4 regions of the Synechococcus sp. C9 genome follow, and region 2 is predicted to be linked to each of the others. Evidence: riboswitches for the same ligand, from Rfam matches in the RefSeq annotation. Region 2 holds a riboswitch; each other region holds the start of a gene.

Region 1 (3,910 bases), 100 kb from region 2:
GCAGTTGCGGTTTAGCCTGTTTGATGGGGGGGCAGCCTTTGCGGGGGCACGGCAAGCGGAGGCGAACATCGCCGTGGCGGATATTAACTACGCTAATGTCCGTAACCAGGTGCGCTTCCAAGTGGAGCAGGCGTTTAGTGACCTGCGGGCAAATCAGACCAATATCAAAACCGCCGCCCTTGCCCTAGAACAGGCGAATGAAAGTTTACGGCTGGCACGTCTGCGCTTCCAGGCGGGGGTGGGCACCCAAACCGATGTGATCAACCAGGAAAATGCCCTCACCCAAGCCCAGGGAAATTTGGTGACCGCCGTATTGGGTTACAACCGGGCGTTGGCGGCTTTGGAGCGAGCGGTGGGGAATGCGCCGTTTAATTTTGCCCCTCCGCCGGAACTGCCTACCAATTCCCCTTAACGTCAAAGGTCAAAACGCATCCGCAGGGTCAGAACCCACGTTCCCTTTTTGTATGGGTAATTGCAGTAAGGTCGGGGCACCCAATTCCACCCCTGGGGTTTGCAGTTGTTGGGATTCCGCCTCAATTTTTTGAACTTCCGGGGGGTCGCCACTGGATTCTAATTCTAATGTTCCAGAACCAAATACGGAACCCCTATTCCATTTTCATTTAGGATTGCTATAACTAAATTAATCCCCAAAAGGGCGTGCTAAGATTGGACAATTTAATTCTATTATGGTTTACCTACAGGGCACAAAACCTAAATTCCCAGGCGCACAAACCGGTCATTTTGCCAACGCAAACGGTAGAGCTTTTGGTTGCGGCGATTTACCACAATAATGTCCCGTCCCACTCTGGGTAATTGGTAGGTTAGGGTGGGATCAAAAGGTACGGGTAACAATTCCCGGGTCACATTTCGCCATTGTCCCTGACGATAGTCCAACAAAATTAACTGGGATAAACCGGGTTGTTCTGGGAAAGAAACCGGGTCATAGGGCACGCTATACGCCGCTAAATATTGCCCATTATTTTTGCGGAAAATAGCAAACTCAAACTGTTGGGGATTATCGCTGGCTTGATAGCGAATATAACCATTCGGAACATCCACGGTGGCATAATGCAAATAACGCTGACGGTTTTCAGTAGAACCCAAGGGCAAGAGGGGGGCGGGAATTCCCAGGAAATGTTCTTGGACAGAGCGAAACGGACGGGTCAGCCCAGGACTGCCTTGCAGGAATAACACGATAGTCATGGTTACTATGCCGGTCAAAATAGAATGGGAAGTCTTCATAAGCTCTAGCAAACCAACACCCTATAAACGTTAGATATTTTATCTTAATCTTAACTGAATATGGTCTGAATCATGGGGTTCCAAGGTTTATAATAATCTTAATCCAGTTGATAATCGGGGTCACCCCCGTCCTTGGTTTTGGATAGCCTGCGTAGCGTAGCCATGAGTATGGGTATTCCGGCGAAATAATCTTCTAGTAATGCAAATACATAGAGGTGCCCTTAATTATTATTTACATGAGAATTGATCTGGGGAAAGAATAGTATTGTAAGCTATAAATCTAGCCGTCGGTTTCGTTGGGGAACAGCCAACGGATGTGAAGGGGAAAGCACGGTGTGAATCCGTCACTGTCCCGCAACTGTGATGAGGTTTGGTGCCTCTAAGTCAGGATGCCCGCCGCCGGTTGACAACATAGACCAATCTGCGAGGTACGGATTGATGTTCCAGATATTGCGGCGTTCCCGGCTGGCTCTGTTGGCTGGGTTGGGTGTGTATTGGGTGGTTGGGGCGGCACAACCGGCACAGGCGATGCACATTATGGAGGGGTATTTGCCCCCTGCCTGGGCGATTTTTTGGTGGGTGGTTTTTTTGCCGTTTTTGGTCTGGGGATTTTTTGCCTTGAGGCGCATCACCCGTGAATTTCCCGAGGCCAAGTTGTTGTTGGCTTTGGCTGGGGCGTTTACGTTTGTGTTGTCGGCGTTGAAATTGCCTTCGGTGACGGGGAGTTGTTCCCATCCGACGGGGACGGGGCTGGGGGCGATCCTGTTTGGCCCTGGGGTGATGTCGGTGCTGGGGGGGCTGGTGTTGCTGTTCCAGGCGTTGCTGTTGGCGCACGGGGGGCTGACCACCTTGGGGGCGAATGGGGTTTCGATGGCGGTGGTGGGGCCGTTGGTGGCCTATGGGGTGTATCAGGGGGTGATGCGGATGACCCGGCGGCAAACGGTGGCGGTTTTTTTGGCGGCGGCGCTGGCGGATTTGATGACCTATGTGGTCACGTCTTGGCAGTTGGCACTGGCATTCCCGGCGGTAACAGGGGGAGTTGGTGCCGCTTTTGCCAAATTTGCCACGATTTTTGCCATCACCCAGGTGCCTTTGGCGGTGAGTGAGGGTCTGCTGACGGTGCTGGTGTGGAATTGGCTCCAGACCTATAGCCGACCGGAGTTGGAGTCGTTGGCGTTACTCAAAGAAGGAGCGTGAGGGCGATGCAGAATTCTTCCAAATCCATGACCGGGCTAAATTGGCTATTGCTGGCGGGGGTGGTAGGGCTGGCGGTACTGCCGTTGGTCATTACCCGGAATGGGGCGTTTGAGGGGGCAGATGGTGCGGCTACGGAGGCGATTGAGGCGATGCGACCGGATTACCAGCCCTGGGTGAACCCGGTTTTGGAACCGGCCAGTGGGGAACTGGAGTCCCTGCTGTTTGCGGTGCAGGCGGGGTTGGGGGCCGGGGTGATCGGCTATGTCCTGGGGCGGTATCAGGGGCGCAGTGCGTCCGCTCGGGATGAGCAACATTAAGGCTCGCCCTGGGCTTAAGGCGGATGAACCGGGATGCACCATCATCTGGATGTTTATGCCTATACCAATGCCCTGAGACCCCTGCCGCCGACGCAGAAGGTGGGGTTTGCCCTGGGGATGCTCACCCTGGCATTGGTGGGACAGCCGGTGACCCAAGGGGTGATTGGGCTGTGGATGAGCCGTTGGATTCTGGGGGCGGCGGGGATTCCCCTGGCGGTTTATGGGTCGTTGGTGGGGGGAATGGTGCTGTTTTGGTTAGCGAGTCTACCCGCTCTGGTGGTGGAGGTTGCGCCCATGACATCGGCTGTGCCTACCCCTGGCGTTGCCGTCGGTGCCTGGTGGGTTTCCCTGAGTGGGGCGGGGATGACCCTCGCCTTGGGCATTGGTCTGCGGGGTTTGGCAACGGGGGTGTGTCTGCTGTTTCTCCTGCTGACGGTGCCCTTTGCGGAATTGCTCCAGGTTTTGCGGGGTTGGCGATTGCCCGCTATTTTGCTGGATATTTTACTGCTGATGTACCGCTTTATTTTTCTGGCGTTGGAGGAACTGGTGCAGATGCAACTGGCGCAACGGGCACGGGGGGGTGACCGGCACTGGCGACGCAGGATGTACAGTCTGGGGTTGTTGACCAGTCAGTTGGTGGTGCGGTCGTTGCAGCGGTATCAGGGGTTTCGCCTGGGGCTGGCCGCCCGGGGGTTTGCCGGGTCTCTGCGGGTGGAATCGTTTGCCACCTATCGCCGTTGCCGCCGTTATGAATGGGAGGTGCTGGTGGGTGTTGTCGCCTTGCTGACGGGGGAATTGTACTTACGTTGGGTCGGGGTGTGAATGGTGCTTTACTGACATTGCACGCCGTGACCTACACCTATCCGGGCACTTCTGAACCCTGTTTACGGCAGGTGGATGTGGCGATTCCGGCGGGGCAAAAAACGGTGATTTTGGGGCGGAATGGCTGTGGCAAGTCCACCCTTTTGCTGGTGGCGGCGGGCTTATATCCGGTACAGCAGGGGGTGATTATCTGGCGGGACAGTCCCTTACCCCGGGGCGGGCATTTGGCTTGGGAATGGCGACGGCGGATTGGGCTGACGTTGCAAAACCCGGAACACCAACTGGTGGCGGCGACGGTGGCGGAGGATATTTCCTATGGTCTGTGCAATTTG
Region 2 (3,910 bases):
CCCTACGATAATCACATCGTACTTCACTGCCAAATCCGCTGGTGGTATTGGCTCAAGTCCCGGTAGGGGTCATCGTAGCCGTGACTGTGAGCATGGTGGGAATGGTCGTGGTGGTGATGGGAATGGTCGTGTGAATGGCTGTGGGAATTCCCATATAGAACCTGCTGGCGGAATTTACACATATCGCAGTTCATGGGCATCGTTGCACCGAAGGTTTCCCATTCCCGCTGGCGCACCAGGGCAAATAGCTCCGGAGTAATTCCTAATTCCGGCAGACACGTCACCTCCACCTCCGGGTGTGCCGCCTGCATCTGCCGTGCCATCGCCTGAATTTTTTGCACCAACACCCCGGTAAACAGGAAATGGGGCAGGACGATCACCCGTTTGGGTTGATAGAGCCACACCCGCCGCCACCCCTCCTCCAGCCGGGGATGGGTAATGCCCACAAAACAGGTTTCCACCGTCAGATAGCCACTGCCCTCCCACAACAGACGGGACAATTTCAGCGCATCGCTATTGGCATCCGGGTCACTCGCCCCCCGCCCCACCAGCAGTACGACGGTTTCACTGCGGGGAATGGTGGGATGATCCACCCGGGCTAACCGTTCCTGCCAGAGGCGGAGAATTTCCGGTGCCAGCCCCAAATGCCGCCCGTAGTGAATGGTCAACCCCGGATATTGCCCCCGTGCCCGATCCAACTCCCGGGTAATGTCCAACTTCAGATGCCGTGCCGCCAGGAGTAACAGGGGCACCGCCGACAGTTCCCACCAGCCCGCCTGCACACAGCGAGCAATCCCCTCCTCAATCAGGGGTTCGGTCAACTCCAAAAAACAGGGGATCACCGGGCGACTGGGGTCGAGGGCACCGTACTGCTGGGCAAAATTCAAAAAATCCGCCCGACCTTGGGCATCCCGGGTACCGTGACCAATCAACAGCAGGGGACGGGGTTGGGGCAAGGGCGCCAGCCGAGGCTCCCGATGCGAAACAAATGCAACCATGTTCAACTCCTTAGACCCGTGCAACGCAGGTCAATGTAGGGACAAACCGACCAACGGCATTCAGGCTGAGGGAACTCCCATCACTGCTGCGGCACAGCACCGGATTCGCACCGGATTTTCCCGAAAGGTCAGTTTTAATATCATAGGGGCAGATGTCCCCGACCGGCTGAAGACGTTACTTTTCCTGCCGATTTGGTAGCGGTGGTGTTACCTGGTAAACTTCCAGTAAACTTATAGGTATTCTAAAAAGCAATCCACGCAACCAGGGTACCGATGGCACGTTACTGGATCAAGCGCATTCTGCAAGCAGTTTTAACCTTATTTTTAGCATCAGCTTTGTCCTTTGCCATCATTCAATTGGCACCCGGCGACTATTTGAATAGCCTGCAACAAAACCCCACCATTTCCGCCGAAACGATAGAAGCCCTACGGCAACAATTTGGGCTGGATAAATCTCCCGTTGAGCAGTATTTTCTGTGGCTATCCCAAGCCATTCGGGGCAATTTTGGGGAAAGTTTTGTCTATCGTCGTCCCGTCGCCCTACTCCTCTGGGAACGGGTGCCAGCGACGTTATTATTAGCCGTGGCTTCGTTGATTCTCACCTGGGGTTTGGCGATTCCCTTGGGCATTGTCGCCGCTGTTTATCAAAACCGCCGCCCGGATTACCTTTTGCAAGGGGTTAGCTATTTAGCCCAGGGGTTTCCCAGTTTTATCGCCGGGTTAATTTTATTATTTATCGCCCAACGTACCGGTTGGTTTCCGGTGGGGGACATGACCCGCATTGATTTTGTGGATTTAACGCCCCTGGGTAAGGTTTTGGACATCCTTTGGCATCTGATGTTACCGGCTTTGACGTTGACGATTATTAGCTTTGCGGGTTTGCAACGGTTGATGCGGGGTAATTTACTGGATGTGCTGGGGCAAGATTATATCCGTACCGCCCGTGCCAAGGGTTTACCGGAATCCCGGGTGATTTATGTCCACGCCCTCCGCAATGCGATTAACCCCTTAATTACCCTGCTGGGATTTGAATTTGCCACCCTCTTGAGCGGTGCTTTTATTTCCGAATATTTTTTCAATTGGCCGGGTCTTGGTCGCTTAATTTTACAGGCGGTGACGGCGCAGGATTTGTATCTGGTGATGGCGAGTTTGATGCTCGGTTCGGTGATGTTAATTCTGGGCAATTTGTTGGCGGATATTTTATTGCAGTGGGCAGACCCCCGTATTCGTTTACACTCGGAACCCTGACGGCAGGACTGATTGCACCCAGCAATTAATTGACGGGGCAACCGCACCTGGGTTACATTAGGGCTGGGCGGAAAAACGCCTCTACCTGGAACCAGAATGAACCCCAACGGGGCTAATTCTGCTGTCCAAAAAGTGGAGGTTACCATGTCTGCACACGTGTTATGGTTCCGTCGGACTGCCCGCCAACTACAGGTTTTAGGGACAAAATTTGAACTGGATTGCTTACCCCAGGTGCAAGACTTGGTGAAAACCAGGATGGGGGATGCCTACCGCCGGATGAGCCATCGGGGTTTGGATATGAATGACCCGCTGGTGTGGTGGGAACAGTTGCGGGTGCATGGGGTTTTGGAATTGGAAACCAGTGGGGGTACCCCGGAACGGGTGGCGGTTTGGCTGGAAACCGTAGAGTCAAAAGCCTACGGGACTTTGGAGCAGGTGAAACGGGAACCTTTTGCCACAGTGCGCTCGGCTCTGGACATCCAACGCCATTGGGTATTTTGGGTGCCCCGGGAACCCGTGGCGGCGGCGGTGTGGTGCGACCTCTTCTACAGCTACATTGACCAAAAGGGGGATTACCAGATGATTGCCGTGCCTGCCGCCCCCGCTGTGAATTAGGGGAGTGTGGGATAATGCGCCTATGTATGTACTGATTGCCGCCGCCGGTCAGGGCAAACGGATGGGGCATGACCGGAATAAACTCCTGTTGACCCTCCAGGGGCGACCGATTTTGGCGTGGACGTTGCTCCGGGTGTTCCAGGCTCAGCCTACCTGGGTGGGGGTGATGGCGCAACCGGCGGACTGGCCGGCGATCGAAGCCATGCTCACGGAATTGGCTCCCCCCGTGCCAGTGCAGATCATTCCGGGGGGGGACACCCGGCAAGCCTCGGTCTGGCAAGGTCTCTGCGCCCTCCCCCCTGGGGCGGAAACGGTACTCATCCACGATGGGGCCCGTTGTCTGGCCAGTCCCGCCCTGTTCCATCGGTGTCAAGCCGCCCTCAGCACCGCCAGTGGGGTGATTACCGCCATTCCCGTGCGGGATACGATTAAGGTCGTGCGGGAACCGCCCCTGATTGCCGAAACCCCGGAGCGGGCGCATCTATGGGCGGCCCAAACCCCCCAGGGCTTCCAGGTGTCCATTCTCAAAACCTGCCACACCCACGCCCTCACCCACCAATGGCAGGTTACCGATGATGCGGCTTTGTTAGAACGGTGTCAGTACCCGGTGCAGGTCGTCCCTGGGGAGGACACCAACCTGAAAATCACCACCCCCCCCGACCTACTCATCGCCCAAGCCCTGTTGACCCAGGGATTCTAGGGGCAAGGTCAAGTCCAACCCCTGCGCCTGCCAGTGGAGTTCCCCCCCCAGAGCCGCCAACCGTTCCTGCCACTGGGTCAAACTGGGGTAAAGCCGCCCGGTGGCGGGACTCCATTCCCAACCTGCCCCCAGGGTGCGCCGTTCCCCCAAATCCGTAAAACGTAAGTATAAAACAAGGACTTTGCGTTCCTGCTGTTGGGTTTGTTTCACCGCCCCATAAATCTGGGCACCCGCAGGCAGTTCTCCCAGCAGCAGGGGCATCACCTGGGCGAGCAGGTGGCGCAAAATTCCCGGCAAAGGGGTTCCCAGGTCAAAATCCATCTGGATGCCCCGAGCCTGCGCCTGTGCC
Region 3 (3,910 bases), 490 kb from region 2:
TGCCATAGCTCTGCACCCAGCCATGCTCGGTAAAGGCAAACCCGGCGAGTTGTTGCCCAAAAAACTCCACCATATCCGTGCGTTCAAATTCCCCATGCACCAACACATCCAACCCCGCCTCCTCTTGATAGCGAATGCACCGGGCAATTTCCGCATCAATCGCCGCTTCGTATTCCGCCTGGGTGATTTCCCCCCGCTTCCGCTTGACCCGCAGTTGGCGCACCTCCGAGGTTTGGGGAAAGGAACCAATGGTCGTGGTGGGCAAGGGGGGCAGTTGGGGTTGCAGGGGTCGGCGTTGCTCGTAGGGCAGGGCACGTTCTAGGGTCTGGGGGGTTACCTGATGCAGACGTTCCCGCACCGTCGGATTAGCCGGACTAAACTGGGCAAATGCCTGCCATTGTGCTTCTAAACAGGCGAGTTTCTCTGCGTTGCCTTCCCCCCCATGCGCCAACAGGACAACTTCCGCCAATTTCTGCTCCGCAAAACTGAGAACCTGACGAAGCGGTGCCGGTAAATTGGTTTCCCGCTGGGCTGAGTAGGGGATAAATTGCAGAGAAGCTGAGGGTTGCAGGCGGAGATTTTTCGTCACTTTTTGGATTGCTTCTCGGATCGGCATCACCCGCTGGGGACGAATTTTCCAGATATTGCGCCCATCCACCAAACCCACGCCCAAGGTTTTATCGCTGGGGAAACCGTACTTTTGTAGTAATTCTAAATTTCTGCCCCTGGTGAAATCCAAACCAATCCCCGCCACCGGCAATGCCACCACCCAAGGATAGGTATCCCCCAGGTCATCAAAATAGGTCATCACCTGGATGGGAACCCCGACAGCCGCCAGTTCGGTATAGGTGGTCTCAATCGCTGTACGCAACCCTACCCCTTGGCTCGTCACCAAAATCGGTTCATGGAACTGCACTTCCGCCGTGCCCCGGGCGGCAAGCTGGGTCAACAATTCCCGGTACAGCGGCAATAAACGGTGCAAATGCGCCAGGAAATCCCCCTCCCGGCGACTCAGACACAACAGCGTGACGGGGCTAAGAATCATCGGCACCGCCCGTGAACCGAGAACCCTTTGGGCGTGATCCACAACCGCCAAAAATTCGGCAAAATCAGCCTTGGGTTCCATATCTGCGGCAATTTCCGGCACCAGGTAGTGGTAATTGGTATCAAACCACTTGGTCATTTCCAGGGCAGGAATCCCCTCCCGTCCCCGTGCCATCGCAAAGTACTGGTCAAGTCCCGCTAAATGCTGAAACCGCTGGGGAATCAATCCCAAACGCCCAATCCAATCCAACACCCAATCATAGAGCGACATATCCCCAATGCCAATGTGGTCAATTCCAGCATCTTTTTGGGTCTGCCAATTCGCTAACCTGATCTGTTGCACCGTTTGCCGGAGGGTGGCTTCATCGGATTTTTGACCCCAGAAAGCCTCTAATGCCTTTTTGAGTTCCCGATTTTTACCAATGCGGGGATAGCCCAAAGTTGCTGTAGCCAATGTCATGATGTATTGTCCTAAATTTCAGTAAATTGCCAGCCAAAATTAACCAGGTTCCTATCCAGAACCCATCCAAACTCCAGAAGAATTGGGGGCACATTGCAAAACTGGCGTTAAATACCAAATTACCTCAATCTGGGAATCAGACTAAGGGTCAGCATGACACCAGCAAACACCCCTCAAAATGCGCCAAGGGGACGCTACAACCTCAAAATTTCTAACCAAAACCGACGGCAAGACCGTAAATCGTTCCTCATCCGTACCTCGCAGATGTTGTATGTTCTGGGTTTACCGCTCGGCGGGCATTCTGACTTAGGGAGTGAAATTTCCCCTCACAGCTGCGGGACAGCGCCGGATTTCCACCGGACTTTCCCCGTTACCTCTAACGACTGCTCCCCGTTAGAACCGAACTGCCTTTGAAGCTAACACGTGCCCAGGAGTGGTTGGAGATTAACTTAACAAAAGTAAACATTTCAGGAAAAGCTGTATATTGTATTTATATTATGCTTTTATTGTTGTTATAATTGTGGGTATCTCTATCAATTCATAAATTCAAAGTTAGCGGTCGCAGGGGCACCGTCCCCGTCCTTGGTTCTGGGGAATCTCACTTCTCACTTCTCACTCCTCACTGCTCGTCGCAGGGCACCGTCCCCGTCCTTGGTTCTGGAAAATTTTTGTTCCTTAATCAAGAAAGATTCCTGGGGAATGCCCATTGGTGCCGGTGCGGTCGTAAGGTTAAGGATTTGTAACAGACTACTTACCACTAGATTTTGGGAGGTTCCGGGATACTACGGAAAAACTTAAGGTTTCCCAGGTCGGCATTGGATAAATTTTCTCCGTGTGCGGGTAAATACTTAGGTATGTTTACTGAAATCGGGAGATGGTGGGGCGTTGGGGACATGGGATGAGCATGGCTTTTGTAAATTTTGTGGCTATAAAATAAATAACTTATACATACAAAATAAAGATTGTAGCTAGGTATAATGTCGTACAAATCGGGGTTGTAACCCTTTGTAAGACGTGATAATCTGACTCTATTCCCATTTTAAGGAGTAAATTGTTAAGAAATGTCGCCAAATGTTGAAAAAGTTGTTACCATACAACCAGTAGAGCCAGTAAACCTACGGAAACAACCTTCGGAGAAGCCAGAAATGTCAGGACAAACATTTAGAGTGACCCACCTATCGGACGTGTGGACAAAGATGCAGACGCACCGCCTATCGGGGGAGTTGCAGTTGGGGGATAGCCGTCAGCGGTGGTCGTTGTTTTTCCTGGGGGGACGTTTACTATTTGCGACCGGGGGTCAGCATCGGTATCGGCGGTGGCGGCGGTTGACCGGTCAGTTTGCCCCAGCATTGCAGGGGGTGCAGGGGGCGCCGGAGACGGCTTGGGAGTATGACGTATTGACCCAGGCGGTGGAGGCTCGGCAGATTACCCAGGAGCAAGCCCAGCAGGTGATCCGGGGGGCGGTGACGGAGGTTTTGTTTGCTTTGGCACAGGCGGTGACCCTGGCGCAGATGGGGGTCGGTCAGGTGCGGGGCTACTGGGATGGGGAAGCCCGACTGCCGGGGGAATTGCTCCTCTTGGTGGTAACTGAGGAATGGCGGCGGGTGGAACAGGTTTGGCAACAGTGGCAGGAGGTGGGTTTGCGGGCGACTTCCCCGGATATGGCACCCCAATTTCATGAAAAACGCCGTTTGGAACAGCGGGTGAACGCCCAAACCTATCTCACCCTGTCCCGGTTGTGTGATGGGCAACACACCTTCTGGGATTTGGCGGTGGCGACGGGGGCACAGCTACCCCTGGTGGGTCAGTCCCTGTTGGCTTTGGTGCGGGAGGGCTACTTCCGGCTCCAGGAACTAGAGGATGTAGCGCCGGTTTTGCCTGAGGTGACGGAATCCGCACCCAAACCGGTGGTCGCCTGTGTGGATGATAGCCCGGCGTGTTTGCAAAATGTGGCGGCGGCGCTGGGGGATCAGTTTAATTTGGTCACCCTGGAAGACCCGTTGCGGGGGTTGGGGACGTTGATCAAAACCCGTCCGGCTGTGATTTTCCTGGACTGGTTGTTCCCCCAGGTGAATGGCTTGGAGGTCTGTTCGCTCCTGCGGAAATCCCCGGTGCTGAAGGATACGCCGATTGTGCTGTTGACGGCTAATGGCGGCATCTTAGACCGGGCACGGGCACGGTTGGCGGGGGCGAATGAGGTGATGGAAAAACCAGCCACCCCGGAACAGTTGCGGGCGACGGTACAACGCTATTTAGCCACAGCCTAGGGTTATCCTAAAAAGGGTCATCTGTGGTTCCTGGAAATGCGTCTCAGTAAAATTACGGAGGCAGGTTGAATCGCTCCTGGTGGGTGTGGCGGGGTTTGCTGGTCATACCTGTTCTGTGGCTGGGGCTGTTTTTCCTCCT
Region 4 (3,910 bases), 1.9 Mb from region 2:
GTAATTCCAATAATAGCGGTTCAACAATCTCCCATTCTGCATCACTAAGGTCGCTGGAATACGCCATACTATCTCCACTGAGTCCATGCAATTTCTCTATATTCTATAAGATGTCAAATGGGTTCTATAGATGCGCCAATATACATCAATAAAACCTTTTATGATCCAGTCACCTTCATTAGTAGCAACTGCCTCGGCGAAAGACCTTGTATGAGATGGCAAATAAAGGAGAAATTGGTCTGGGATCATTTGTGGCGTATAACGTCTTAGTTGATTGTAGATGTTAGCGGTGCAAAAATTACAACAACTCCCGCACATCCGTCACCCGCCCCGTGACCGCCGCCGCCGCCACCATCGCCGGACTCATCAACAGGGTACGCCCCGCCGCCGAACCCTGCCGCCCCTTGAAATTGCGGTTGGAAGAGGAAGCACTCACCTGCCGCCCCTGCAACTTGTCCGGGTTCATCGCCAAACACATGGAACACCCCGGCGACCGCCACTCAAACCCAGCCGCCAGAAACACCTCATGCAGCCCCTCCTGTTCCGCCTGCCGTTTCACCGCCTCCGAACCGGGCACCACAAAGGCTTTCACCCCCGGCACCACCCGCCGCCCCTGGGCTACCCGCGCCGCCTCCCGCAAATCCGTAATGCGCCCGTTGGTACAACTGCCGATAAAACACACCTCCACCGGCATCCCGGCAATCGGTTCCCCCGGCGTCACCCCCATGTACTGATAGGCTTCGGCGGCTAAATCCCGCTCCTTCGGGGGCAAATCCGTTAAATGGGGCACCCGTTCATCCACCCCGATGCCCTGTCCCGGCGTAATCCCCCAGGTCACCGTCGGGGCAATCTCTGCGGCGTTAAACGTCACCGTATCGTCGTAGGTGGCATCCGGGTCACTCGCCAAACCCTGCCACAGGGACACCGCCCGTTCCCAATCCTGGGGCGCATGGGGACGTTCCCGCAGATAGTCGTAGGTCACCTGATCCGGGTTCACATAACCACAGCGGGCACCCCCTTCGATGGACATATTGCAGACCGTCATGCGTTCTTCCATATTTAGTCCATGAATTGTACTGCCCGTGTACTCATAGGCATACCCCACCCCCGCCTGCACCCCCAGACTGCGAATGATATGCAAAATCACATCTTTGGCGTAAACCCCAGGGGCTAAATCCCCGTCCACCTGAATCTTCCGCACCTTTAACCGGGAAATCGCCAAGGTCTGGGTCGCCAACACATCCCGCACCTGGGACGTGCCAATCCCAAAGGCAATCGCCCCAAACGCCCCATGCGTCGAAGTATGGCTATCCCCACAGGCGATGGTCATCCCCGGTTGCGTCAACCCCAATTCCGGCGCAATCACATGGACAATCCCCTGATTCCCGGAGCCAATGTTGTACAATTTAATGCCAAAATCTTTGCAATTTCGTTCCAGGGTTTGAATCATTTCTTCCGCCAAGCTATCCAGAAACGGGCGTTGCTGGTTTTCCGTCGGGACAATGTGATCCACCGTCGCCACCGTGCGTTCAGGAAACAGTACCGATAACCCCCGTTCCCGCAACATGGCAAAGGCTTGGGGGCTGGTCACCTCATGGATCAGGTGCAGACCGATAAACAATTGGGTTTGTCCCCCCGGCAAAACTGCCACCTGATGCCGTTCCCAGACCTTATCAAACAATGTTCCCCGACTCATGAATACTAAATTGACTCGTACCAACGCCATTGATCTATTTTAGGGTCAAACCGCCAGACCCGGGGGTATTTTTTTTGCCACCGCCATTGGCACCAGTCCCAGGTGTGCTGTAATTTTGCCCCCAGGGGAGCCGGTTGGGTCATCTGCGCCACCTCCTGATTGTACCTATCCCGCCGTTCGGACAATTGCCCCGGATGACGTTTGAATCCCCCCAAATAACTGCTGACCACCTGCAATTCCGTCTGGTTTGCGAACTGTAACCAGAGAAAATAATCCCCCGCATATTGCCAGGATTTTAAGCGTTGTAAATCTAATTTTTGATGAACTTTTTGTGTCCAAAACGTGGATTCCTGTTGCACCCGACACCAGGCTTGGTTGTACAAACCATAGGCAAACAATTCCCGCCGGTAGGGGTAGGGCAAATCCATGTGAATCACCTGGGAATGTTGGTTGTAAATTACCCGATAACCCGTTAACCAATCCACCTGACCGGTTTGGATAATATCCGCCACCACCGCAAAGGCTTGGGGGTAATAAAAATCCCCCGCATTTAGATAGGCAATCACATCCCCTGTGGTTTGCGAAAACCCCTGCGCCAAAGCATCATACATCCCCTGGTCTTTGGCAGAATGAATATGCACATTGGGGTAATCGTAACTTTTTAATAATTCCAGGGTGTGATCCGTCGAACCCCCATCCATGACCCAATATTCCAACTGCACCCGCCCGGAACGTACTGCCGTTTGATTCAGTACCGAATCTAAGGTTTCCGCTAAGTAGGGGGCGGCATTGTAACAGGGGGTAACAATCGAAAATTTCATCTGGCAGTGGGGTTCATTCTGCATTAAAGTATAGAAGCCGGTTGGTTGGGGGGTCAGCCCAGCCAGGTAACGGGGAAAGTGTGGTGCAAATCCACCGCTGTCCCGCAACTGTGAGGGAATTGTGCGTCAATTCCTGAGTCAGGATGCCCGCCGGTGTTGTCCTAAATTCTGCGAGGTACAGATGAATGCAATTGTTTCCCCCGCCCCAGGTTAGTTGATCCTTACTCAAATCGGCACCGTTGAACCGTTTTCACCGGTGGGAATAGCCGATTTTCACAGCAATTTTCATGGAATTGGGAATAGTAGCTGTCGGGGCTTAATTCCCGGACTTACTTTCCTTGAAAATCCATCTCTAAATTGGGTGAAATTGCTATGGGTCGCTGGAATAGACGGGTTCTTTCCCGTTTTTCAAGATTAATTTTTGCAGGATTCAATTGACACAATCATTTGGGGTGTGATTTATGACCGTTGATTCCACTTTGTTTGTCTGCACCACCTGTGGGAGTACCTGGGAAGATGGCAAACGCATTGGCACCAGTGCGGGAGAATTTTTGCTTCAGGATTTGCAGGTGGCTTTAGCGGATTCGGGCATCCAACTCCAAGCCGTTAAATGTTTAAGTGCCTGCCTCAATTCCTGTGCGGTAGCGATCACTGCCCCTGGTAAATTTTCCTATGTTTTGGGGCAATTACCGGCGCAAGACCAGCGTTCGGAAACCGTAACCGCCCTGGTGCAATTAGCCCAATTACATCGGGAAAAAACGGATGGCTTTGTACCCTACGGGGAACGACCAGAATTATTAAAAAATCGGGTGTTGGGACGCATTCCGCCCCTGGTTCCGTCTAAGTAGTTCCTGGGTAATTTTATCCATTGGACATCACCAATTTTAGGGGCATCTCCTAATTTGAGTTCTCCCGAATTTCTACATCGCATGGCTAAGATGTTCGGTTGATTCCAGTAATACTGATGCCCTGTATTTCGTTCCACTTTTGAGGTAGCGATGAGTAAAATTCCAGTCACAGTAATCACTGGCTTTTTGGGAGCAGGGAAAACCACTTTAGTTCGCCAGGTATTGCAATCACCCCAGAGTGCCGGTTTAGCGGTTTTAGTGAATGAATTTGGGGAAGTGGGAATTGATGGCTCCCTATTGGAAAACTGTTGCGATACGCCGGTGGTGGAACTGACCAATGGATGCCTGTGCTGTACGGTGCAGGAGGATTTTTTACCCACCATGCGGTATTTGCTGGAGCGACCGACCCCACCGACGGGGATTTTGATTGAGACTTCCGGGCTGGCTCTGCCCAAACCCCTGGTGCAAGCCTTCACCTGGCCGGATATTCGCACCCGGACAACGGTGGATGGGGTGATTACCCTGGTGGATGGGGAGAATCTGCT

Evidence for each region. A riboswitch is a leader RNA that binds a small molecule or an ion and turns the genes downstream of it on or off. The one in region 2 is predicted to bind cobalamin.
Region 1: linked by a shared signal. The riboswitch ahead of MLD66_RS09345 (energy-coupling factor ABC transporter permease) and the one ahead of MLD66_RS09855 (sirohydrochlorin chelatase) in region 2 are both predicted to bind cobalamin.
Region 3: linked by a shared signal. The riboswitch ahead of metE (5-methyltetrahydropteroyltriglutamate--homocysteine S-methyltransferase) and the one ahead of MLD66_RS09855 (sirohydrochlorin chelatase) in region 2 are both predicted to bind cobalamin.
Region 4: linked by a shared signal. The riboswitch ahead of MLD66_RS00645 (DUF1636 domain-containing protein) and the one ahead of MLD66_RS09855 (sirohydrochlorin chelatase) in region 2 are both predicted to bind cobalamin.

What each region holds. Positions count from the first base shown of each region.
Region 1 covers NZ_JALAAD010000001.1:1,904,364-1,908,273, forward strand. Annotated here, with positions in the region: gene MLD66_RS09335 (TolC family protein) at 1-412, shown strand, start outside; gene MLD66_RS09340 (hypothetical protein) at 712-1,203, opposite strand; cobalamin riboswitch at 1,514-1,658, shown strand; gene MLD66_RS09345 (energy-coupling factor ABC transporter permease) at 1,681-2,439, shown strand; gene MLD66_RS09350 (energy-coupling factor ABC transporter substrate-binding protein) at 2,445-2,756, shown strand; gene cbiQ (cobalt ECF transporter T component CbiQ) at 2,790-3,578, shown strand; gene MLD66_RS09360 (ABC transporter ATP-binding protein) at 3,575-3,910, shown strand, end outside.
Region 2 covers NZ_JALAAD010000001.1:2,007,495-2,011,404, reverse strand. Annotated here, with positions in the region: gene MLD66_RS09860 (geranylgeranyl reductase family protein) at 1-27, opposite strand, end outside; gene MLD66_RS09855 (sirohydrochlorin chelatase) at 24-998, opposite strand; adenosylcobalamin (AdoCbl) riboswitch at 1,002-1,144, opposite strand; gene MLD66_RS09850 (ABC transporter permease) at 1,272-2,246, shown strand; gene MLD66_RS09845 (hypothetical protein) at 2,391-2,861, shown strand; gene ispD (2-C-methyl-D-erythritol 4-phosphate cytidylyltransferase) at 2,884-3,561, shown strand; gene MLD66_RS09835 (hypothetical protein) at 3,523-3,910, opposite strand, start outside.
Region 3 covers NZ_JALAAD010000001.1:2,497,752-2,501,661, reverse strand. Annotated here, with positions in the region: gene metE (5-methyltetrahydropteroyltriglutamate--homocysteine S-methyltransferase) at 1-1,504, opposite strand, end outside; cobalamin riboswitch at 1,778-1,923, opposite strand; gene MLD66_RS12245 (response regulator) at 2,566-3,771, shown strand; gene MLD66_RS12240 (ABC transporter permease) at 3,837-3,910, shown strand, end outside.
Region 4 covers NZ_JALAAD010000001.1:126,210-130,119, forward strand. Annotated here, with positions in the region: gene leuC (3-isopropylmalate dehydratase large subunit) at 299-1,696, opposite strand; gene MLD66_RS00640 (glycosyltransferase) at 1,702-2,517, opposite strand; cobalamin riboswitch at 2,539-2,687, shown strand; gene MLD66_RS00645 (DUF1636 domain-containing protein) at 2,979-3,365, shown strand; gene cobW (cobalamin biosynthesis protein CobW) at 3,516-3,910, shown strand, end outside.